3 regions of the Ornithinibacillus sp. 4-3 genome follow, and region 3 is predicted to be linked to each of the others. Evidence: predicted binding sites of a transcription regulator. Region 3 holds the regulator's gene; each other region holds the start of a gene.
What was found. Region 3 encodes LexA, which represses DNA repair genes until DNA is damaged. Its sites were predicted from a motif close to CGAACATATGTTCG; they were not measured.
Positions count from the first base shown of each region.

Region 1: a site for LexA is predicted at 2,956-2,969, ahead of uvrB (excinuclease ABC subunit UvrB). Genes of this name have one in related genera too.
Region 2: a site for LexA is predicted at 1,568-1,581, ahead of AB4Y30_RS08920 (Y-family DNA polymerase). Genes of this name have one in related genera too.

Region 1 covers NZ_CP162599.1:1,060,577-1,068,065, reverse strand. The annotation lists gene uvrA (excinuclease ABC subunit UvrA) at 1-834, opposite strand, end outside; gene uvrB (excinuclease ABC subunit UvrB) at 877-2,856, opposite strand; gene AB4Y30_RS05195 (endonuclease I family protein) at 3,176-4,090, shown strand; gene AB4Y30_RS05190 (PDZ domain-containing protein) at 4,273-5,451, opposite strand; gene AB4Y30_RS05185 (S41 family peptidase) at 5,661-7,124, opposite strand; gene AB4Y30_RS05180 (murein hydrolase activator EnvC) at 7,327-7,489, opposite strand, start outside.
Region 2 covers NZ_CP162599.1:1,835,414-1,842,902, forward strand. The annotation lists gene AB4Y30_RS08905 (acyltransferase) at 1-28, shown strand, start outside; gene AB4Y30_RS08910 (DUF6320 domain-containing protein) at 15-692, shown strand; gene AB4Y30_RS08915 (aminoglycoside adenylyltransferase domain-containing protein) at 715-1,473, shown strand; gene AB4Y30_RS08920 (Y-family DNA polymerase) at 1,599-2,903, shown strand; gene AB4Y30_RS08925 (hypothetical protein) at 2,905-3,309, shown strand; gene AB4Y30_RS08930 (VOC family protein) at 3,337-4,248, shown strand; gene AB4Y30_RS08935 (response regulator transcription factor) at 4,382-5,059, shown strand; gene AB4Y30_RS08940 (histidine kinase dimerization/phospho-acceptor domain-containing protein) at 5,056-6,063, shown strand; gene AB4Y30_RS08945 (ABC transporter ATP-binding protein) at 6,156-6,869, shown strand; gene AB4Y30_RS08950 (ABC transporter permease) at 6,866-7,489, shown strand, end outside.
Region 3 covers NZ_CP162599.1:1,591,756-1,599,244, forward strand. The annotation lists gene mutL (DNA mismatch repair endonuclease MutL) at 1-816, shown strand, start outside; gene miaA (tRNA (adenosine(37)-N6)-dimethylallyltransferase MiaA) at 844-1,779, shown strand; gene hfq (RNA chaperone Hfq) at 1,817-2,041, shown strand; gene AB4Y30_RS07690 (AAA family ATPase) at 2,161-3,069, shown strand; gene hflX (GTPase HflX) at 3,161-4,438, shown strand; gene AB4Y30_RS07700 (aminotransferase class I/II-fold pyridoxal phosphate-dependent enzyme) at 4,410-5,672, shown strand; gene lexA (transcriptional repressor LexA) at 5,744-6,367, opposite strand; gene AB4Y30_RS07710 (haloacid dehalogenase type II) at 6,835-7,489, shown strand, end outside.

The DNA of each region.
Region 1 (7,489 bases), 530 kb from region 3:
AGTTGGGCATGCACCATATGGGGCATTAAAGGAAAATAATCTTGGCTCTAACTCACCAATAGAAAATCCACAATGTGGACAAGCATGATGTTCACTAAAAACAAGCTCTTCCTTATCAATAATATCTACAATAATTTTGCCTTCCCCTAGCCCTAATGCAGTTTCAATGGAATCGCTTAGGCGACTTGCTACTCCTTCGCGAACGACAATACGATCAATAACAACCTCAATAGAGTGCTTTTTATTCTTCTCTAGTTTAATTTCATCTGTTATTTCATACATTTCCCCATCAACACGAAGACGAACATATCCTTCTTTTCGTAATCGTTCAAATACTTGGACATGCTCTCCTTTTCGTCCAGAGATAACTGGAGCGAGAATTTGTAATCGTGTTCGTTCTGGATACTCTAAAATTCGATCAACCATCTGCTCCACTGTTTGTTGACTAATTTCAATTCCATGCGTTGGACAAACTGGTCTTCCTATTCGGGCAAATAATAATCTTAAATAATCAGCAATTTCTGTAATGGTCCCTACTGTTGAACGAGGATTTTTACTTGTCGTTTTTTGGTCGATTGAAATTGCTGGAGATAGCCCCTCAATAGAATCGACATCAGGCTTGTCCATTTGTCCTAAAAACTGTCGTGCATATGCAGACAGAGACTCAACATAACGCCGTTGTCCCTCTGCATAAATCGTATCAAATGCCAAAGATGATTTTCCTGAACCTGATAAGCCTGTCATTACAACAAGCTTATTTTTCGGAATAGAAACATCGATATTTTTTAAATTATGTGCACGTGCACCTTGTATGTTGATATATTTTTGTGCCATCATCGGCCTTCCTTCCAATTTGAATATATTAATATGTTTCTTTTAATCTTCTGCTTTTAATTCAAAAATAATATCTCGTAGTTCTGTTGCTCGTTCAAATTGTAATAATTTTGCAGCTTCTCGCATCTCTGCTTCCATTTTCTCTATTACCTTCGCTTTTTCTTTCTTATTCATCTTCGTGAATTGATATTCTTCTTCATATTTCTCTTGTTCATCCGCAATAACCGTTGCACGGATCGCTTCTCGAATACCTTTATTCACGGTTCTTGGTGTAATATTATGTTCCTTATTATATGCTTGCTGAATTTCTCGACGACGATTTGTTTCATCAATAGCAACCCGCATGGAATCCGTAATTTTATCTGCAAACATAATAACATGTCCATGCTCATTCCTTGCTGCTCGTCCAATTGTCTGAATAAGTGAGCGCTCTGAACGTAGGAACCCTTCCTTATCTGCATCTAATATCGCAACAAGTGATACTTCTGGTATATCTAATCCTTCACGTAATAAGTTGATTCCAATCAAGACATCATATTTCCCTTTACGTAAATCACGGATAATTTCTGTTCGTTCTAATGTTTTTACTTCTGAGTGTAAATAAGCAACCTTCATCCCTAATTCTTTTAAGTAATCTGTTAAATCTTCAGCCATTTTTTTCGTAAGTGTTGTAACAAGCACTCGTTCATCTTTAGCTGTACGTTTATTAATTTCCCCAATTAAATGATCTATTTGTCCTTCAATTGGGCGTATTTCTATTTCAGGATCAAGCAAGCCTGTTGGACGAATAATTTGTTCCACTACATCTGGTGCATGCTCTAACTCATATGGTCCAGGAGTAGCAGAAACATAAATTAATTGATTTGCCTTCTCCTCAAATTCTTCAAATCTCAAAGGACGGTTATCCAGTGCTGAGGGCAAACGAAATCCATGGTCTACAAGCATTTGTTTCCTAGCCTGGTCCCCATTATACATCCCGCGAATTTGTGGTAATGTCGCATGTGACTCATCAATCACGATTAAAAAATCCTCAGGAAAATAATCAAATAAAGTATATGGTGTAGAACCTGCTGGACGATGTGCTAAGTGCCTCGAATAATTTTCAATCCCTGAGCAAAATCCCATCTCATTCATCATTTCTAAATCATAATTCGTGCGTTGCTCTAATCTTTGTGCTTCTAGAAGCTTATTATTTGCACGCATTTTCTCCAGCTGTTCTTCTAATTCTGTACGGATATTCTCAATTGCTACTCGCATCTTTTCTTCACCTGTTACGAAGTGTGACGCCGGAAAAATAACAGCATGTTCCATATCCCCAATAATTTCACCAGTTAAGGCATCAACTACACGTATGCGATCAATTTCATCTCCGAAAAATTCAATACGAATACATTGTTCTGTACGAGATGCTGGAATAATTTCAACAGAATCTCCACGAACGCGGAATGTACCACGTTGGAAGTCAATATCATTACGAGCATATTGGTTGCTTACTAGATCACGTAATAATTGATCCCGTTCTTTCTCCATACCAACACGTAAAGATATCATATGACTTCCATACTCAACAGGCGACCCGAGTCCATAGATACAAGAAACACTTGCAACAATTAACACATCGCGCCTTTCAAATAATGCTGCTGTTGCAGAGTGTCTTAACTTATCAATCTCATCATTAATACTCGCATCCTTCTCAATAAATGTATCTGTTGAAGGTACATAAGCTTCTGGTTGATAATAATCATAGAAACTAACAAAATACTCTACCGCATTATTTGGAAAGTATTCTTTAAACTCACTATACAGCTGTCCTGCCAATGTTTTATTATGAGCAATGACTAATGTAGGTCGATGAATTTCATTAACAACATTAGAAACAGTAAAGGTTTTACCTGTACCTGTTGCCCCTAACAGCGTCGAATGACGTTGCCCAGCTAGAATTCTTTCCACCAAACTGTCAATTGCCTTTGGTTGATCTCCATTTGGTTCATATCTTGAAACTAATTCAAACTTATCTTTCACGAAGTAATCCTCCGATCTATTATGTAAAAATAAGTATCACATACTCGTTTATATACTTATTCCCATTTTCAACTTCTACAATCTATTTTAACATAAAAACGAACAAACATTCGCGAAAATGTTTTTCAAATATATTGTAAATCATTTAAAATATTGAAGTACAGATTTTGTCAACATGATATAATATAGCCACTACAGGGCAATCAACCATAAATTTTTAAAAATATATGGTAGGATATTAAATTACTTTCACCTGAATTACTTAAACTTCAAATTCTAGAAAACTTGAAGCTTTGTTGTATGAAATGAGGCTGATTTGATGATAAAAAATGAAATTATTGCATTAGAAGAAATGAAAAGATGTGATCCAGAGGACTTCATTTATCGACTCTTAAATTATCAACAACAAATTAGTAATAATCCCGATCTTTACTATCATGAAAAAGAAGATCGACATTGGATTAAAAGCTATTATAAAAATATATCTATTCGTAAAGAAGTATTATTTAAACAATATCATAAATTAGTTTCTGAAACGCATGAAAATATTTATCCTTATTTTTACAGTAAAGACCATTTTCTATATACTTGGGTTGATTTACACCCTAATGGCAAATTATTTAGTATTTATTCAGGAGAACCAATCGATTCCCAAGCTATGATTGAACAGGATTTTATTACCCTTCAGAAGCGCTATGATAGCTACCATCGACTATTCCATCAAGATGAACTCCATGAGGAGATTGATGAAGAAATGATTGAAAGACTGCGGAATATTTCGAAGCAACACCGATTTAACACAGAACATGTTATTCCTCAATCTTGGTTTCATGCAAAAGAACCAATGAAAGGAGATTTACATCATTTATTTGTCTGTGAACCAACTTGCAATAATTTACGATCTAACTATCCTTTCCATGAATATGATCCATCAAACAGTTCTGTTCAACAAGAATCAATATGCGGAAAACAAGATTTAAGTGGTTTCGAACCGGCTTATGGAAAAGGTATCGTTGCACGCGCAACCTTCTATTTCCTATTGCGTTATCCAAATTCAATACATAAAAAACACCTAAAACGCATTCATCTGCCTACTTTAAGAAAATGGCATCATCAAGAACCTGTAAGCCTTTATGAAAAGCATCGTAATAAAGCAATCTATGAGATTCAAGGAAATCGCAATCCTTTTATCGATATTCCTGATTTGATTGATCATTTGCGTTTTTCTTTTTAAAGAGAAAGGTAAACTTTTGTACAAATTAATTCTTATTCAAAGATAGGGATGTCTCGCTCCGAGTACCAAAACTCAGAATGAGGCATCATGCTCTTAGCCTTACGTTTTTCCTTGCTTCAAAATATAAAAATGGTTCTAATTATCAATTTCTGATAATTAGAACCATTTTTGATTGTTTTCTATTATTTATTTTGACGATGTGGTTCTTGAGGGAAAATAATTCCTAATTCATGATGATCCTCTTCATATAGTGCACTTTGGACAAAACGCACCTCATTATTATCATCCAATATTTCTAGTTTGAAAAAAGCACCGCTATTTTGTAACGCTAGGTAGAATTCTTTTATGGAATAAATTTTTTTATCGTTTACTTTTACAATAACCTCACCAGCTAATATATTCAATCGATCTGCTGGTGTATTTGGAATGACCGCAAGTACTTTCAAGCCTTCTGCCACTTTATTATAGTAAGCAGATCGATCTCGATCCTCAATTCTTTGCAAATAATTAATATATTCTTTTCCTAAGATAGCAAAAATGACTGCAACTAAAGATAACCAGCTGATGTAAATGCTACCTGCTGCAATTAAGAGAACAATAAAGCCAAGATAGAATATCCCTTTTGAAACCTTCTTTGCTGCAATCTCTGGTAAAATTCCACGAACTTTATAATCAAAGCCAATAACAAAAGGCACAAGAATAAAGCTATATGTCTGTTCTCCCAGTGAAAAATAAGGCCAATAAGCTGCAAAAGATGTTATTTCTCCAACCGGTAATATTACAAAGAATGGAATTAAATGCAGTTTCTTAAATTGATGCTGACCAATCCAATTTCCTCGTTGACTACGTACTAAACTAGGATATGTGTCATTTCTTTTCACACGTCTAGTTAGTAATGCTTCTACAATTAAAAAGACTCCAAGTAAGATAGCAACGGTTGTGAAATCAACCTTTGAAAATAAATCTACTTCTATATAGGTTTGGTATTCCAGCAGAAAAGGTGCAAATAATAATAGTAAGAAAGTAATTCCAATCGTATAACTAGGTGATAACAAGGTAAAACGAAAAGAAATACTTAATAAAATAATTACTCCACTTAATAATAAAATTGTTTCTATGGAAAAGACCATCCCTACACCAATTGTTAGTAGAGAGACTACTAATCCAATAATCAATGAAATACCCCATGTACCTTTGAATTCTGAAAATCTATTAAAAATCTTTGTACCAAAATTCATACGCTCATGATGAATTCGCTTACTACTCGCTACCCATACTAATAAAAAGGTCCAATATAATAAAGGGTTTAAAAATAGTTTTCCTATTGCTTTTAATAATTCAATTAACCAGATCTCCAACAACTTATTCACCGCCTTGGTTTAGCGAGCTTTTATAAGATATATGCCCTATTATCAATTATATCGCTTCTTTTTATTTTACCAAATAAATACAGGTTATTCACTAATTAAAGAAAACTTGCTTGAAAACCTTATATCTTAATTTTGGAAAGTTTTCTCCTAATAATGAAAAATTCGCAACACGATGTTGCGAATTTTTCGGATAAGATATCTTATTGATACAAAGCTTCTATTGCTTTATTTAACTGTAAATCATCATCTTTATCACGGATTTTTTCAATGATTTTAGCTTCCAATAAATCACCTGTTTGTTGATCAACTTCTCCTGTAACCTGTAAATCATTCTTTTGCTGGAAGTCTTTAACAGCATTTTGCATTTGGACATCAAAGATACCTGTTGCTTCCATATCATAACCTAAACCAATTAATATTTGCTGTAGATTCTTAATATGATCTCCTTCTACATTTAGCTTCGCTGTATTTTCTAATTGAACAGGATGTACAAGGTAATACTCTGGTTGCTCTTGTTCGATAGTTGGCTCTACACCATTTTCATGAATCCAATTTCCTTCTGGAGAAAGCCATTTTTGGAACGTTAATTTGACTGTACTTCCATCACCTAAAGGAACTGCTTGTTGTACGGTTCCTTTCCCATAGCTTGTGAGACCAATTACATCATATCCCATTTCCTTTAATGCTACTGCTAAAATTTCTGAGGCAGAGGCACTTCCTTCATCAATTAATACAGTAATTGGATAAGGCTTTTTCTCTGGTAGATCAGAGTAGTAAGAAACAGTTTCTCCATCTGCGCTCTCAATTTGATAAATCGGTATATCCTCTGGAACAAAATTACCTAAAATTTGCTCTACTGATTGTAATAAACCGCCTGGATTTCCTCGAACATCAATTACTAATCCTTCTATTCCATCTTCTTCTAACTTCGAAAGCTCCTCTGCAAAATCAGCAGCTGTTGTTTCTGAAAAAGAGCTTATTTCAATAATTCCTGTATTTTTACCATCAGACTCATCCTTTTCCACATGTACAGTCTCCAATGGTATTTCATCTCGAACAATAGTTAATTCGAAAGGATTTTCAACCCCTGGACGAATAATTTCAATCTTTACTTCTGTTCCTTTTTCACCACGAATTCGTTCCACAGCTTGATTTAAATCTAAATCTTCAATTGTATCTCCGTCAATACGGTTAATTTGATCATTTGGACGAAGCCCAGCAGCTTCTGCAGGTGAATCCTTTATCGGCGAAACAATCGTTACTTTTCCATTAACCATACTAACCTCTGCACCAATTCCTTCAAAGGAAGCTTCAATTTGTTCATTAAATCTTGACATGGATTCTAAGTCCATATACGAGCTATATGGATCACCTAATGCCTCTAGCATCCCTTGTAATGCACCTTCTATTAGTACTTCATCTTCAACATCTTCAATATAATATTGTTTGATTAGCTCATATGTTTGAGCTAATTTATCAAATTGTGCATGGCTATCAGTAGTGCTTCCCTGATTAGTTCCTTCATTCGCATTTGAATCTGGTAATACAATATTTTGTTGCGCATTTGGTAAAAATTGTTCAGCAACCTTTACTCCAGCGATTGCTCCCACAAATCCAATTGCTAGGGCTGCAACAAATATAAATACAATATTTATCTTTTTCAAGTTTCTTTTTCACCTCAGTATTATGAACGTTTGATTTTATTATACTTGATATAAGTATTTTTTTATACTCTAGAGATAACGAATCAAAAATTCATTAAATATTTTATTTTCATTCAACAGATATTTTCCCATTCTTCCATGTTGATAATGAAAGGACACTACACAAAATTGTGCAATGTCCTTATATTATACATATGTTCAACTAGTTTAAGTATTTCATCGGATCTACTCCGCCATGTTGTCTCCATGCTCCTTCATGTACTTCATAATGAAGATGGTTTCCAAATGACTGACCTGTATTTCCAATAGTACCAATCGATTGGCCACTACTTACCTGTTGTCCTGAACTTACAGACATACTATGT
Region 2 (7,489 bases), 240 kb from region 3:
AGAGGTGTACTCCAATGACAATAGATAAAACCGAGAAACATTATTGTACGAATTGTAATATCTATACAAAACAACATTATTGCCCTCTATGTAAACAGGGGCTTTCTGAAGTGATAGAGGAAAACGAATACTATCCAGCCTATGAAATGAAAATAAAGCGACGTTATTTTATCCAGCGTCTTGTTCTGTTTATTGCAATTTTCTCTATTAGTACAAGTCTGTTAATAAATTTATTAACAGACCCAGATACATTATGGTTTTTATATGTGTTAGGTCCAGTATTATATGGTTTATTATGTATTAATCATACTATTTTATCCAAGGCACATACTGGTTCAAAAGTGATTTTTCAAGTGATTGTACTTTCTATCATGCTGTTTATCTTGGACGCAGCGTCAGGAAGCTCAAAATGGTCTATTCACTATGTTATTCCTTTCCTTGTGACCTTGGCAACCTTATTTGTAACTATTATCATTCTTAGAAAGCCAATGAAATGGAGTGAATATATAGGATATATGTCCACAATGGTCGTTTTAGGATTTCTTCCTGTTATTCTTTTTCTAAGTTCTTGGTCAACTGTTTTATGGCCAAGTGCAGTAACTGCTTTATATGCATTACTCACATTAATCGGTATGGTATTATTTTCAGAAAAAACAATGAAAAATGAAATCGTACGGAGATTTCATTTTTAGAGGGGAATCAAGGGGATATCATATGGAAATTGATAAACAAATGAATGATGTATTAAAAGTATTAACAAATGAACTACCAGAAATATTAGTTGGTATTTACTTATGTGGTTCTTCTGTACAAGGTGGATTGAAGGCTAATAGTGATTTAGATTTCTTAGTTATCGTTAAGGAAAAACTTTCTCAAAAATGCAAGCAAAATTTAATCGAAAAACTTAAATCTTTCTCTAAAAAGATTGGAGAAGACACTCATTTGCGATATGTAGAAATTTCTGTCATTGTTCAAGCACAAATTACACCTTGGTCCTATCCACCTACACAAGATTTTATCTATGGTGAATGGCTACGAGATGCTTACGATAGGGGATATATTCCTTTAAATGAAGCAAATCCTGATTTAACGATACTATTGTATCAAGCGAGAGAAGTAGCTAAAAGGCTCTATGGTTCCTATTCACTCCAAGAAATATTGCCCGAGATTCCTTTTACAGATGTGAAATTGGCAATGAAAGAATCAATTGCTGAAATAGCTTGTGATTATGAAGGTGATGAACAAAATGCAATCTTAACGCTTTGCCGGATAATCCAAACATGCTTAACTGAAAAAATCTATCCCAAAGATATTGCAGGAGAAATACAAGCTGAGCAGGCACTTACACAGCATCAAAAACTAATCATTTTAGCTGTCGAAAGCTATTTAGGTGAGAAAGAGATTAATTGGAAGAACTACGATGTTACTGAAACAGTAAATTATTTGCATAAACAAGCGTTAATATATCTTTAAATGATAGAGCATTCAAGGGAAGAAATTCTTTTGAATGCTTTTTCTAGTTTATTCATCTTGACTATAGAAACGTATGTTCTTATAATCATAAATAAGAACATATATTCTTATCGGGAGAGAGTGTGATGAAAAATATTATCATGGTGGATTACTCTAATGAACCACGTAGAAATATCATGTGTATTGATGCAAAATCCTTTTTCGCCAGCGTAGAAGCTTCTGAACGCAACCAACATCCTTTAAAAGCGCGAATTGCGGTTGTATCAAAGCCTGATAGTCAAGGTGGTTTAGTTTTAGCTTCATCTCCTTTAGTAAAAGAAAAATATGGCGTTGAAACAGGAACAAGAATTTACGAAATTCCTCCTGAAGCAAATATAGAAATCGTTGAACCACGTATGGCATTATATTTAGAAAAAAATTTAGAGATATTACGCATTTTTAAACGTTATGTAGCAGAAGAGGACTTGCATGTTTATTCCATCGATGAATCCTTTATTGACGTAACTAGATCCAAGAACCTTTTCGGCGGTGCACACCATATAGCGAAGAAAATCCAGTATGATGTTTGGAAAGAGCTAGGGTTAGTATTAACTATTGGAATAGGAGACAATCCACTTCTGGCAAAATTAGCACTCGATCATCAGGCAAAGCATGATGTGCAAAATGCTTTTATTGGGGAATGGAGATATGAAAATGTTCCAGATACCGTATGGAAAATAGGATCTTTAAGTAAGTTTTGGGGAATAGGACAAAAAACAGAAACAAATTTAAATCAATTAGGAATTCAAAATATTTATCAGCTATCTCAATATAGTATTCATAAATTAAAATCAAAATTCGGGGTCATTGGAGAGCAGCTCTTTTTTCATGCCCATGGAATTGATAGAAGCATTTTATCTGATACCTACAAGCCTAAAAGTACATCCTTTAGTAAAAATCAGATATTAAATAGAGATTATCTTGTTAAATATGATATTGAGATTGTTATTCGAGAAATGACAGATGAGAATGTAGCCAGATTAAGAAAACATCGACTAGTAACTGGTGTTATAAAATTAGCTATCGGATATTCTAAAAATACGATACATGATGGATTCAAACATGAAATGAAAATTGATGCAACAGATTCATCTAAACAACTAAAAGGATATATGCTGCTTATGTTTAATAAATATTATAAGGAAAACACTCCTGTAAGAATTATTAATATAACCTTTGGAAGACTTCGGCCCAAACAAGCTATCCAATTGAATTTCTTTGAAGCCCCAGAAGAAATCATCGAAAATGAAGAACTAGATAGTGCTATTAATATTGTTAGAAAAAAACATGGTTATACTTCATTACTGCATGCATCAAGCTTACTTGAAAGTGGGATGGCCAGATATCGAGCTAAATTGCTGGGTGGCCATAGATCCGGAAAGGAAGAGTGATATGGAGGAAGTTCATATAATACGCATTACACCGGAACAATTTGGATATGAAGATAGGGGTATTGTTAAATGGTTAGGAATGCTACTCTCCGATCATACAGAAGCACTTAAGCAGGAGAGAAAGAAAAATCAATTAAGGGAAATCAAAGCCAAAGTGGAGATGACAGAAGTAGAGAAGGCTAATATCCTTTACAAAGCTTTCACTACGGGTTCTCCTGTTTTAATCCAGGCTAATATTGTAACGAATGGAAATTATTATAAAGATCTAGCATGTAAAGTCTCAGGCTATGCCGATAATCAAATTTATTTTATATTAAAAGATAAGAGAGAAGCTAGTTGTACATTAGAAGAAATAAGAAATGTAGAATTTATGAATTTGTTAGATTGGTACGATAAAAGGGAATAATTAAAATAAAAACCAGGAGGCATAACAATGACAAATCAAAAGATTGTCCCACATTTATGGTTTGACACAGAGGCAAAGGAAGCCGTAGCATTTTATTCTTCCATTTTTCCAGAATCAAAAGTCACACATAGTATGGTATTATATGATACTCCATCAGGAAATGCTGATTTAATATCCTTCGAACTATGGGGAACAAAATTCATGGCAATTAGTGCAGGTCCTTATTTTAAATTCAATTCAACCATTTCTTTTATGGTGAACTTTGATCCATCTCGAGAAAAAAATGCAAGCAAAATAATAGATGAAGTTTGGAATAAGTTATCAGAAGAAGGCACTGTGCTGATGCCACTTGATAAATATCCGTTCAGCGAAAAGTATGGATGGATTCAAGATAAATATGGTTTGTCATGGCAATTAATTCTTACCAATCCAGAAGGTGAAGAACGTCCACCTATCATACCGTCACTATTGTTTACTAATGATGTATGCGGTAAAGCTGAAGAAGCAGCTCGTTTTTATTTATCTATATTTCAAAATGGGAAGGAAGGGCACATCGCACGTTATCCTAAAGGCATGGAGCCTAATATGGAAGGAACCATTATGTTTTCTGACTTCATGTTAGAACATCAATGGTTTGTTGCAATGGACAGTGCGGAGGCTCATTCTTTCCATTTTAATGAAGCAATCTCATTTATGGTCTATTGTGACACACAGGAAGAAATAGATTACTACTGGAATCAACTGACAGCAGTTCCAGCATCTGAACAATGCGGATGGCTGAAGGATAAATATGGCTTATCCTGGCAGATTGTACCTAAGGAAATGGATGACATGATGGAAAATGGAACAGACGAGCAAATAGCAAGTTTGAATCAAGCTACGCTTAAAATGAAAAAACTTGATCTTGCTGAGTTGCGAAAGGCTTATAAGTCAATATAATTATTGAACAGGTTCTATTAAATTAATTTTAGTAGAACCTGTATTATTTTTTTACATTGGTTTTCCCAAAAGAAAATCAAATCGCTATGTTATAATACTAGATAATTTTGAAATTCAGAGAGAAGGGTGCTTCTTGAAAAAAAGCTTATTATATATTGAAGATAACGAGAAAATAGGCAATTGGGTGAAAGAGGAATTAGAAGAGCGAGGCTTTTCAGTACAGTGGTTACTATCAGGAGAGAATGCTGAAAAAGAAGTGCTTCATCATGAAGTAGTTATTTTGGATATCATGTTGCCTGGATTAGATGGATTCACCGTTGGGAAACGCTTAAAGAAGGTAGCTCCTACAGTCCCAATTTTACTTTTATCAGCTCGAACATCGATAGATGATAAAGTGGATGGCTTGCAATTTGCGGATGATTATTTAACAAAACCTTTTCATATAGATGAATTAGTTGCTAGATTGGAAGTATTAATACGCCGAAGTGGAGGGCTACATTCCGAGCGTATTTCCTTAGGAGAGCATATCGAAGTCGATCCAGAAATCAAAATGGTATTTGATAAACAGACAGGAAAAGAAATTATCTTGACAGGAAAACAGCATCAAATTTTAATGTATTTCTTAAACCATCCTAACAAGGTTTTACCAAAAGAACAGATTTATGAAGCAATTTGGGAGGAGCCATATATGACTGGTGATAAAACATTAATGGTTCATATTAGTCGTCTCCGTCAAAAAATAGAGCAGAATCCAGATTCTCCAGAGATTATTGAAACGTTGAAGGGAATAGGTTATCGGGTGAAGCTATGAAACATCAGAATTCATTATTTCGGAATTTTATGACAGGACATTTTATCTTTATTATTTTACCAATGTTTTTCATATTTCTTTTTCTGGGGTTCGTCGGGATTTCTGTGATCAATGAGAATCATGTAGAGGTAAACCGATTTTACATGATTTTACTTCTGTTTGCTTTTATTATTGTTGCATTTGTTATCATGTCTTGGATTTTCTTTTTAAAACTTCGCAAGCGTCTTATTCGCCTCCAGGAATCTATGGCAATATCTGCTGATAATGAAACCTTTCCTAAGCCTGTACCTATTCAAACAGATAGAATGGATGAAATAGATCAGTTAGGGAATTCCTTTAATTGGATGATTAGCCAGCTTGAAGATAGTAAAATAAGAGAATACGAAGAAGAATTATTACGACGCAATCTTATTGCAAATTTATCTCATGATTTGCGAACTCCGCTTACCATTTTGCGAGGGCATGTCAGCAGATTACATAAAGAATCACTTAGTATAGAAGGAAAAGAATCCATAGTAGAAATAGATCATACGATTACAAGAGTTGACGATTTAATGGATGACTTACTTGCCTATACACTGCTTACATCAGGAAAATATCCTTTTCAGCCTAGTTCAACAGATATAATTCGTTTAGTAAGAGCTTCAGTTGCTGCTTGGTATCCTGTATTTGAGGAGAAAAAGATACAATTTGATGTTGATTTGCCAACAGAAGAAACCTTTTACTGGGAAGTCGATTCGAAGTGGGTAACACGTGTCTTAGACAACTTATTTCAAAATATCCTTCGGCATGCTGCTACAGGAAAATATGCAAGTATTGTTGTTGATGACAAAAAGGAGCAAATTATTATTTTAGATAAAGGACCAGGTATGGACCAATCTTCTGATAAGAGTGGGGTAGGTATAGGTTTATCCATTTCAAATTACATGCTAGAAAAAATGAAACTGAAAGCTCAGTTTCTAACCAATGAGAACGGTACAAAAGTGGTTATTTCTAGGGCTTAACCTAAAGCTTACCAAGAATTAACCTACAAGCTAACCGAGATGTTACTTTGCTTCGTTATAATTAGGTCCATAACAGAGAGGAAGTGTTATGGATGATTGAAATTAATAACTTAGTTAAGAAACATGGATCTCAAAAGATCTTGTCAGGCATTAGTTTTAAAGCTAAACCGGGGAGAGTCACTGGTTTCCTAGGACCAAATGGAGCGGGGAAGAGCTCTACACTCCGTATCCTACTTGGATTGGATCGTGCCACCTCAGGAAATGCACAAATTAATGGGGGACCCTTTGCAAAATTAAACAATCCACTAGCAACCATAGGTGCAGCCCTTGATGGATTTGGGGCTCATCGGATGCGAACAGGCCGAGCACATTTGCGTTGGATTGCACGTGCTGCAGGATTGCCTCGCTCCCGTGTAGAGGAAGTATTAGAAATAGTAGGTCTTACTCATGCAGCCGGTAAGCGGATTGGAAATTATTCGCTTGGTATGAGGAAAAGACTCGGTATGGCTGCAGCACTGTTAGGTGATCCTGAGATATTGGTTTTAGATGAACCAGTAAACGGACTTGACCCAGAAGGTATTCGCTGGATTCGAACCTTTTTACGTGAACGTGCTGAATCCGGAAATACCGTACTCTTATCCAGTCATCTTATGGGGGAGCTTGCGGAAACGGTTGATGATGTCGTGATTATTAATCATGGGAAAATTGTTGCTGATGGTACTTTAGAAGAAGTAATAGGTCATCATGCCACACTTGAGGAAGCCTTTTTTGCTCTCACTTCTGGAAGTGCAGGTGATGTGATATGAGGGCGCTTTCCGCAGAATTGTCCAAGTTAGCTTCCTTGCCATCTATCTGGCTTGCTTTTCTTATTGGAATCTTTGGATCAGCAACCATTGCGATTTTAGATAGCCTAAGCGAAAAAGACGATATCATTGCTGGAGTCAGTACACGACTATCAGAAATTGGTTATATAGGATTAGCTTTTGGGATTCCAGGTGTGATTATTATTGGGGTTATTGCTGTTAGTAGTGAGTATTTCACAGAAAGTAGCGAATCTGGTGGGGGACAGCAGCTTACAACAAGCCTAACCGCAGTTTCATCTAGAATTCACTTTTTATTTGCAAAAGCAGGCGCTGTAACAGTGGTAAGTCTATTACTTTCTATCATTGCACTTATTACAACCATGGGAGCAACTTATCTAACTCTAGGTGAATATGCACCAGCAATAGAAATATCGAGATATATTGGTGTTATATGCAACTGGATATTTACTGCTCTTTTAGCATTTGGGATTACCGTGCTAACCAAGAACGGTATTATCCCACTCACGATACTCATCTTAAATGCTTCTGTTGTTACAGTTAGTTATTTGCTTTCTAATATTACCAAGCTAGGTTTTTATTTACCAGATAGTGCCGGTAGGGAT
Region 3 (7,489 bases):
TCAGTTCAACATGAGCTTGATTTCAATCAATGGCAAAAACATGTAGTTCCGGAACCATACAAAGTAAATGAAACAATGCAAATCCACGAAACTCCAGTTTTTGAGCATAAAAGTATTACTGAAGAATTACCAAATCAAATAGAACAAGAAATTCATATAGAGCAAAAAGAACCAAAAGAAACTCCGTTACCTGTTCAAGAAAATTCACCGCAAATAGAAGTAGAGCCACAACAGCGTGTTCCAGTTATGTATCCTGTTGGACAAGTTCAAGGAACTTATATTATTGCTCAAAATGAACAAGGATTATATTTAATTGATCAGCATGCTGCACAAGAAAGAATTAAATATGAATTTTTTAAAGAGAAATTAGGTAAAACCATTAATGAATCTCAGGAGCTGCTTATTCCACTTACCTTTGAATTTTCGAAGACAGAAGCTATTTTTATTGAAAAATTTAAAGAAGAATTTGAAAAAGTAGGTTTATTTTTCGAATCGTTTGGTCATCAAACGTATATTATTCGCTCTCATCCTACATGGTTTCCAAAAGGATTTGAAATAGAAATTATTCAAGAAATGGTAGAACAAATCATTCAAAATGAAAAAATTAACATCGAAAAATTACGTGAAGAGGCTGCAATTTTAATGTCATGTAAACGTTCGATTAAAGCAAATCACTATTTAAATGATAAAGATATGTTTCGCTTGCTTGAAGACTTACGAAATACAGTTGACCCATTTACATGTCCACATGGCAGGCCGATTATTATTCATTTTTCTTCATATGATTTAGAAAAAATGTTTAAACGTGTGATGTAGTTATTAAATCGTAATAGGAGTAGAATATTGAAAAAGACTGTGATAGTGATTGTTGGCCCAACTGCGGTTGGAAAGACAAATTTAAGTATTGAAGTTGCTAAACAATTTAACGGTGAAATTATTAGCGGTGATTCCATGCAAGTATATAAAACGATGGATATTGGAACTGCAAAGGTAACCCCAGTAGAAATGCAAGGGATACCTCATTATCTGATTGATCAAATAGAACCGAATGAAGCATACTCTGTAGCTGATTTTAAAGAAGATGTTCAAAAATATATTCATGAGATTTCAGAAAGAGGAAAATTGCCAATTATTGTTGGGGGTAGTGGACTCTATATTCAAGGAGCGTTATATAATTATCATTTCTCTGATAAACAACGTGATGAATCAATTACTAAAAGATTAGAGGAACAGCTAGAGAAGCATGGTATTTCTCCATTGTATGAGTATTTACAGGAAGTAGATCCTGCTCAAGCAGAGAAAATACATCCAAATAACCATCGTCGTGTTATTCGAGCATTGGAAATTTACGAAACAACTGGGAAGAAGATGTCTGAGATAGAAGCAACACAGACGAAAGAATCTCCATACCATATTATTTTTATTGGTTTAGAAATGGAGAGAAAATTATTATATGAACAAATTAATCACCGTGTAGATCTGATGATGGAGGCAGGATTGTTAGCTGAAGTAAAAAGACTTTATGAGCTTGGATTAAAGGATTGTCAATCTATGAAAGCCATTGGTTACAAGGAATTCATTCCTTATTTCGAAGGATTTCAAGAATTAGAAGAAGCAATCGAACTACTCAAAAGAAATTCCCGTAGATATGCTAAACGTCAATATACTTGGTTTAAAAACAAAATGGATATTACTTGGTATTCAATGAATCCAGATGAGAAAATAGAAAATTACAAAAAAATATTAAAAGATATAGAAGGAATCCTTAAAAAAATATAGAATGTTATTTATTAGATAGAAATAAGGAGGAATCGCTATGGCACAATCAGTAAACATTCAAGACTTCTATTTGAATCAACTTAGAAAGACACACGGGGCTGTAACAGTGTTCTTAACCAATGGATTTCAATTAAGGGGAATAATAAAAGCCTTTGATAATTATACGGTCTTACTGGAATCAGAAGGGAAGCAGCAACTTATATACAAGCATGCGATTTCAACATATGCACCACAGAAGAATATATCTTTTGAAGAAGAATAATAAAAATCGTTTTGTGAGGAAGTAAGTAATCCTTACAAAACGATTTTTTATGAAAAAAACTGGGCGAATGTCACAATTCTGATATGAATTCATATACTAGCTTACACAGGGGTGATCTTGTGAAAGTGAAGGCTATGGAAGCAAAAACATCCAAAATTAATATTGTTCTCCAAGAAGAGAAAAATGTTTTATATCAACGGGAGAATGAAGTAAGTCATCCTTTATTAGAACAAATCGATAAAGCATTTGCAGATTTAATTAATATGAATGAAATAAAGGGCACATTAAAGGAAATTTGCGCGATGTTATGGATTAATCAGCAACGAGAAAATTTTGGTTTACTAAGCAGCAAACAAGTTTTGCATATGCTATTTACAGGTAATCCTGGTACAGGAAAAACAACCGTTGCTCGTAAGCTTGCAAAAATTTATTATGAATGGAATTTTTTGTCTAAAGGACAATTTATAGAAGTAGAGCGTGCTGACCTTGTTGGAGAATACATTGGGCAAACTGCACAAAAAACAAGGGCATTGATTCAGAAGGCACAAGGTGGGATCTTATTTATTGATGAAGCTTATTCTCTTTCAAGAGGTGGAGAGAAGGATTTTGGAAAAGAAGCAATCGATACACTCGTAACACATATGGAGAATAATTATACTGATTTTGTACTTATTTTAGCAGGCTATCCGAATGAAATGGAAAATTTTTTGAATTTAAATCCTGGACTACAGTCAAGATTCCCATTTATTATTGATTTTCCTGATTTCTCAGGTAAAGAATTACTTGAGGTAGCTAAAAAGATGGTTATGGCAAGAGAGTTTTCTTTAACGAAGGAAGCGGAATGGCATTTGCAAAAGCATTTTCATGAAAAAACAAGCACATCAACCCGCCATTTTGCTAATGCTCGTTATGTACGAAACACAATAGAACATGCGATTCGTAAGCAGGCGGTTCGTTTAATGAAAAAACAACCTTTAACTGCAGAAGACCTCATTTTTTTATCAAAAGAAGATTTTTCTTTTTTATAGAATTTCCCCAAAGCATTACCTATTGCTATCATATTTTCTAAATTAATGTAGAATAAAAGTAATCTATATGTAAAGGACGGAAAAAAATTATATGAATGAAAAAGAAAAAATTCTTATCATGGCAGTAAAAAGACCATTCGAAAAAGAAGAACGATTTTTATCCTCCGTTGACGAGTTAAAATCATTAAGTGCAACAGCTGGTGGTGAAGTGATCGAAGTAATTACACAAAATCGTCAGCAGATTCATCCAGCTACTTACTTAGGTTCAGGAAAAGTGAATGAAATAAGAGAAAGAGTGGATAGTTTAGAAATCGATCTTGTTATTTCTAATGATGAGTTATCTCCTGGGCAGTTACGAAATTTAGGAGATTTATTTGGAGTACGTGTCATTGATCGGAGTCAATTGATCCTAGATATATTTGCTATGCGTGCAAAGACAAAAGAAGGTAAGCTACAGGTCGAATTGGCACAATTAGAATATACATTGCCGAGATTACGAGGTATTGGAATTGAACTATCTCGTCTTGGAGCGGGAATTGGTACACGTGGTCCTGGGGAAACAAAACTTGAGACAGATCAACGACATATTCGTAGACGTATTGATGAAATTAAACGTCGACTTACTTTAGTGGTAAAACAGCGTGAACAATATCGAAAGCATCGCAGGGAAAAGGGCGTATTTCAAATCGCTATTGTCGGTTATACCAATGCCGGTAAATCAACCATCTTTAATCGGATTACAAATAGTGATTCATTAGAAGAAGATCAGCTTTTTGCTACGCTTGATCCGTTAACGAGACAGCTCCCATTGCCTTCAGGCTTTCAAACATTAGTTACGGATACGGTAGGATTTATTCAAGATTTACCTACTTCATTAATCGCTTCTTTTCGTTCGACTTTAGAAGAAGTTACTGAAGCAGATTTAATCTTGCATGTTGTAGATAGCTCACATCCTGATCAAGAGCAGCATCAAGCAACAGTGTTAAAAATTTTGGAGGATTTAGAAGCACATCAAATTCCCATGTTGACGGTCTATAATAAAAAGGATAAAATAACATCGGATTTTATTCCATTACATCAACCAAGTATTGTTATTAGCGCATATGATGAAGCTGAGTTAGAGCGTTTAATTATAAAAACAGAAGAAACAATTTGTGAAAACTGGGAGTCATATGCTTTACGTTTACCAATGAATGAAACAAAGAGATTACACCGTCTATTAAATGAATCGATTGTGAAATATAATCAATTTGATGAAGAAACAAATGAATATGTTGTCCATGGTTATATATCAGGAGAGCATCCACTACAAGGCTTTATAAAGGAGAACAATATCATAAATGATGGAACGAATCATACAACAAGTTGAAGCAGAGTGCGTGGCACTACATGAACAAGTAAATAAAATGGTAGAGATAAATCAAAAACGAGTCTTAGAAGCATTTAAAAATAATCGTATTGGCGATTATCATTTTAACTCTACAGATGGTTATGGCTATGATGATCTAGGTCGTGAAGGTCTAGAAAAACTGTATGCAGAAGTATTTGGGGGAGAAGATGCACTTGTGCGTCCGCAAATTATCTCTGGAACACATGCGATCTCAACAACCTTATTTAGCTTATTGCGTCCAGGTGATGAGCTATTGTATATTACAGGCGCACCATATGACACGTTAGAAGAAGTAATCGGAAAACGTGGAAATCAATCAGGTTCTTTAAAGGATTACCATATAGAATATAATGAGATTCCCTTACTGGAAAGTGGAAATGTAGACTTTCAAGAAGTGGAAAAAGCTATTACTAGTAAAACAAAGGTTATTGGGATTCAACGGTCAAAAGGATATAGTGATCGGCCTTCATTTACGATTGATGAAATTGCAGAAATGGTTAATTTCATAAAAGGAATAAATGAAAACATCATTGTCTTTGTTGACAATTGTTATGGAGAATTTGTAGAAGAATGTGAACCATTACATGTAGGAGCTGACGTTATTGCTGGTTCTTTAATTAAAAATCCCGGTGGAGGCTTGGTTCGTTCTGGTGGTTATATCGTTGGGAAAGAACATATTGTAGAACAAGCAGCTAATCGTTTAACAGCTCCAGGTTTAGGAAAAGAAGCAGGAGCAACTTTAAATATGCTCCAGGAAATGTATCAAGGATTCTTCTTAGCACCGCATGTTGTTGGGGAATCTATCAAAGGCTCGATTTTTACTGCAAGACTTATGGAATTACTGGGATATACGACAACACCTCATTATCAAGCAAAACGTACGGATTTAATTCAGTCGATTACTTTTAATGATCCAGAACAGATGATTGCTTTTTGTCAGGCGATTCAAGAAAACTCACCTATTAATTCATTTGTTGCCCCCTATCCAAGTAAGATGCCAGGATATGATAATGAAGTAATTATGGCAGCTGGAACCTTCATTCAAGGGGCGAGTATTGAGTTAAGTGCTGATGGCCCAATTAAACCTCCTTATCTTGTGTTTGTACAAGGAGGATTAACATATGCGCATGTCAAACTCGCGATAATAGGTTGTGTAAATAAATTAATAGAAAAAGGTTATATCCAACAAGGTAACTTAATAATTAGTAAATAAAAAAAGCAAGCTTCGTTGATCCATATTAAAATCAACGAAGCTCGCTTTTTATGGTTTAAGGCTATATTTTCTTATCCAAAATGACGATATAATCCAATGACTTTACCTAGAATCGATACATTTTGTAAAAGCAGTGGCTCCATATAATCGTTCTCAGGCTGTAAACGGATATGATCAGATTCTTTATAAAAAGTTTTGACAGTTGCTTCATCATCCTCTGTCATCGCTACTACAATATCACCATTTAATGCTGTGTTTTGCTGTTTAACAATAACCCGATCTCCATCTAGGATTCCTGCATTAACCATACTTTCTCCTTCAACAATTAAAATAAATAAATTATCGTTCTCATTAGCAGCAGAACGTGGTAGAGGAATATATTCTTCTATGTTTTCAATTGCTGTAATAGGAATACCAGCTGTAACTTTCCCAATAACGGGAGCATAGCGAGCTTCATCTTTTGGAACTGAATTTTCCATATCTAAATCCAAAATTTCAATCGCACGAGGTTTGGTAGGATCTCTTCGGATATAGCCTTTCCTCTCTAATCTTGATAGATGTCCATGAACAGTTGAACTAGAAGCTAATCCAACAGCTTTAGCAATTTCACGTACAGATGGTGGATAACCTTTAATCTCAACCTGCTCTTTTATGTAATCGAGTATCATTTGTTGTCTTTTAGCCAGTTTTGACATGTCTGCTTCACCTCGCTCTTTATGTTTGATTGTATTAATTTTATCATTCATAAAATCAAAATGCAAACATTCGTTCGAATAAATTAGTGGAAAAGCTGATAACAAAGGGGAGTGGGGCTGAGCTGTTTCTATTTAGCCCCAAAAATAGCCCCAGTAACATTGTTTCCAAAAAGTTGAACAGCTTTATCTTGAGTTTCTTTTAGTAGTGTATTATCTAGTCGCTCAGCAATAATGTTTCTTGGTAATTCTTTATTTAATGTAAGCAAGCTTATAGAAAATAACTTGTGTGGTAAAGATTTATCAAAAAATGAAATACTTGTAACGATTAATTATAAAGCTTTAGCGGATATTTATTAAAGTTTAATCAGGACAAATAAAAATGTTAGAATATATTAAAGGATAAGAAAGTTAATATAAATATAGAGTACTATAATAGCTTCAGATTAAATTCAAATTGGAGGTTTATCATGAATCCTAAAGTTATTACATTTGATGTATATTCAGCTTTAACTGATCTTAAAGGTAGTGTAGTTCAGGAATTGCAAAATGTTTTACAGGATGAAAATATTCACTATCCTACCATGTTTCAAATGTGGCGCGATAGACAATGGAATTACTTATTGATTACTAATTCTCTGCAAAAAGGATATGTTAGCTATCATACATTAACGACACGCGCACTAGAATATACGTTAAATCAATATAAAATTGATCTGACAGAGCAAGAAAAGGAACAATTAGTAGCCGGATGGAGCCGATTAAAGCTTTGGCCTGAAGCAGAACAAATATTGATGAGGCTTAGAGAAAAAGGGTATAAACTCGGAATGCTTTCAAATGGGGATGAGTACATGCTACGTACATTAGATCAAACATTTAATTTTTCTTTTGATTATATTTTTTCTTCAGATCAGGCAGGAGTTTATAAGCCTAGTGCGGAGATTTATCAACTTCCTTTAAATTTATTAGAGATTTCTCCTGAAGAAGTTCTCCATGTTGCTGGGTCATATATCGATGTTATGGGAACAAAATCAGCTGGGTTGCCATGTGTCTGGACGAATAGGCTTAATGACACTATTTTTGATCCTGCCTATGCTCCAGATTATGAATTGAAAAATTTAGAAG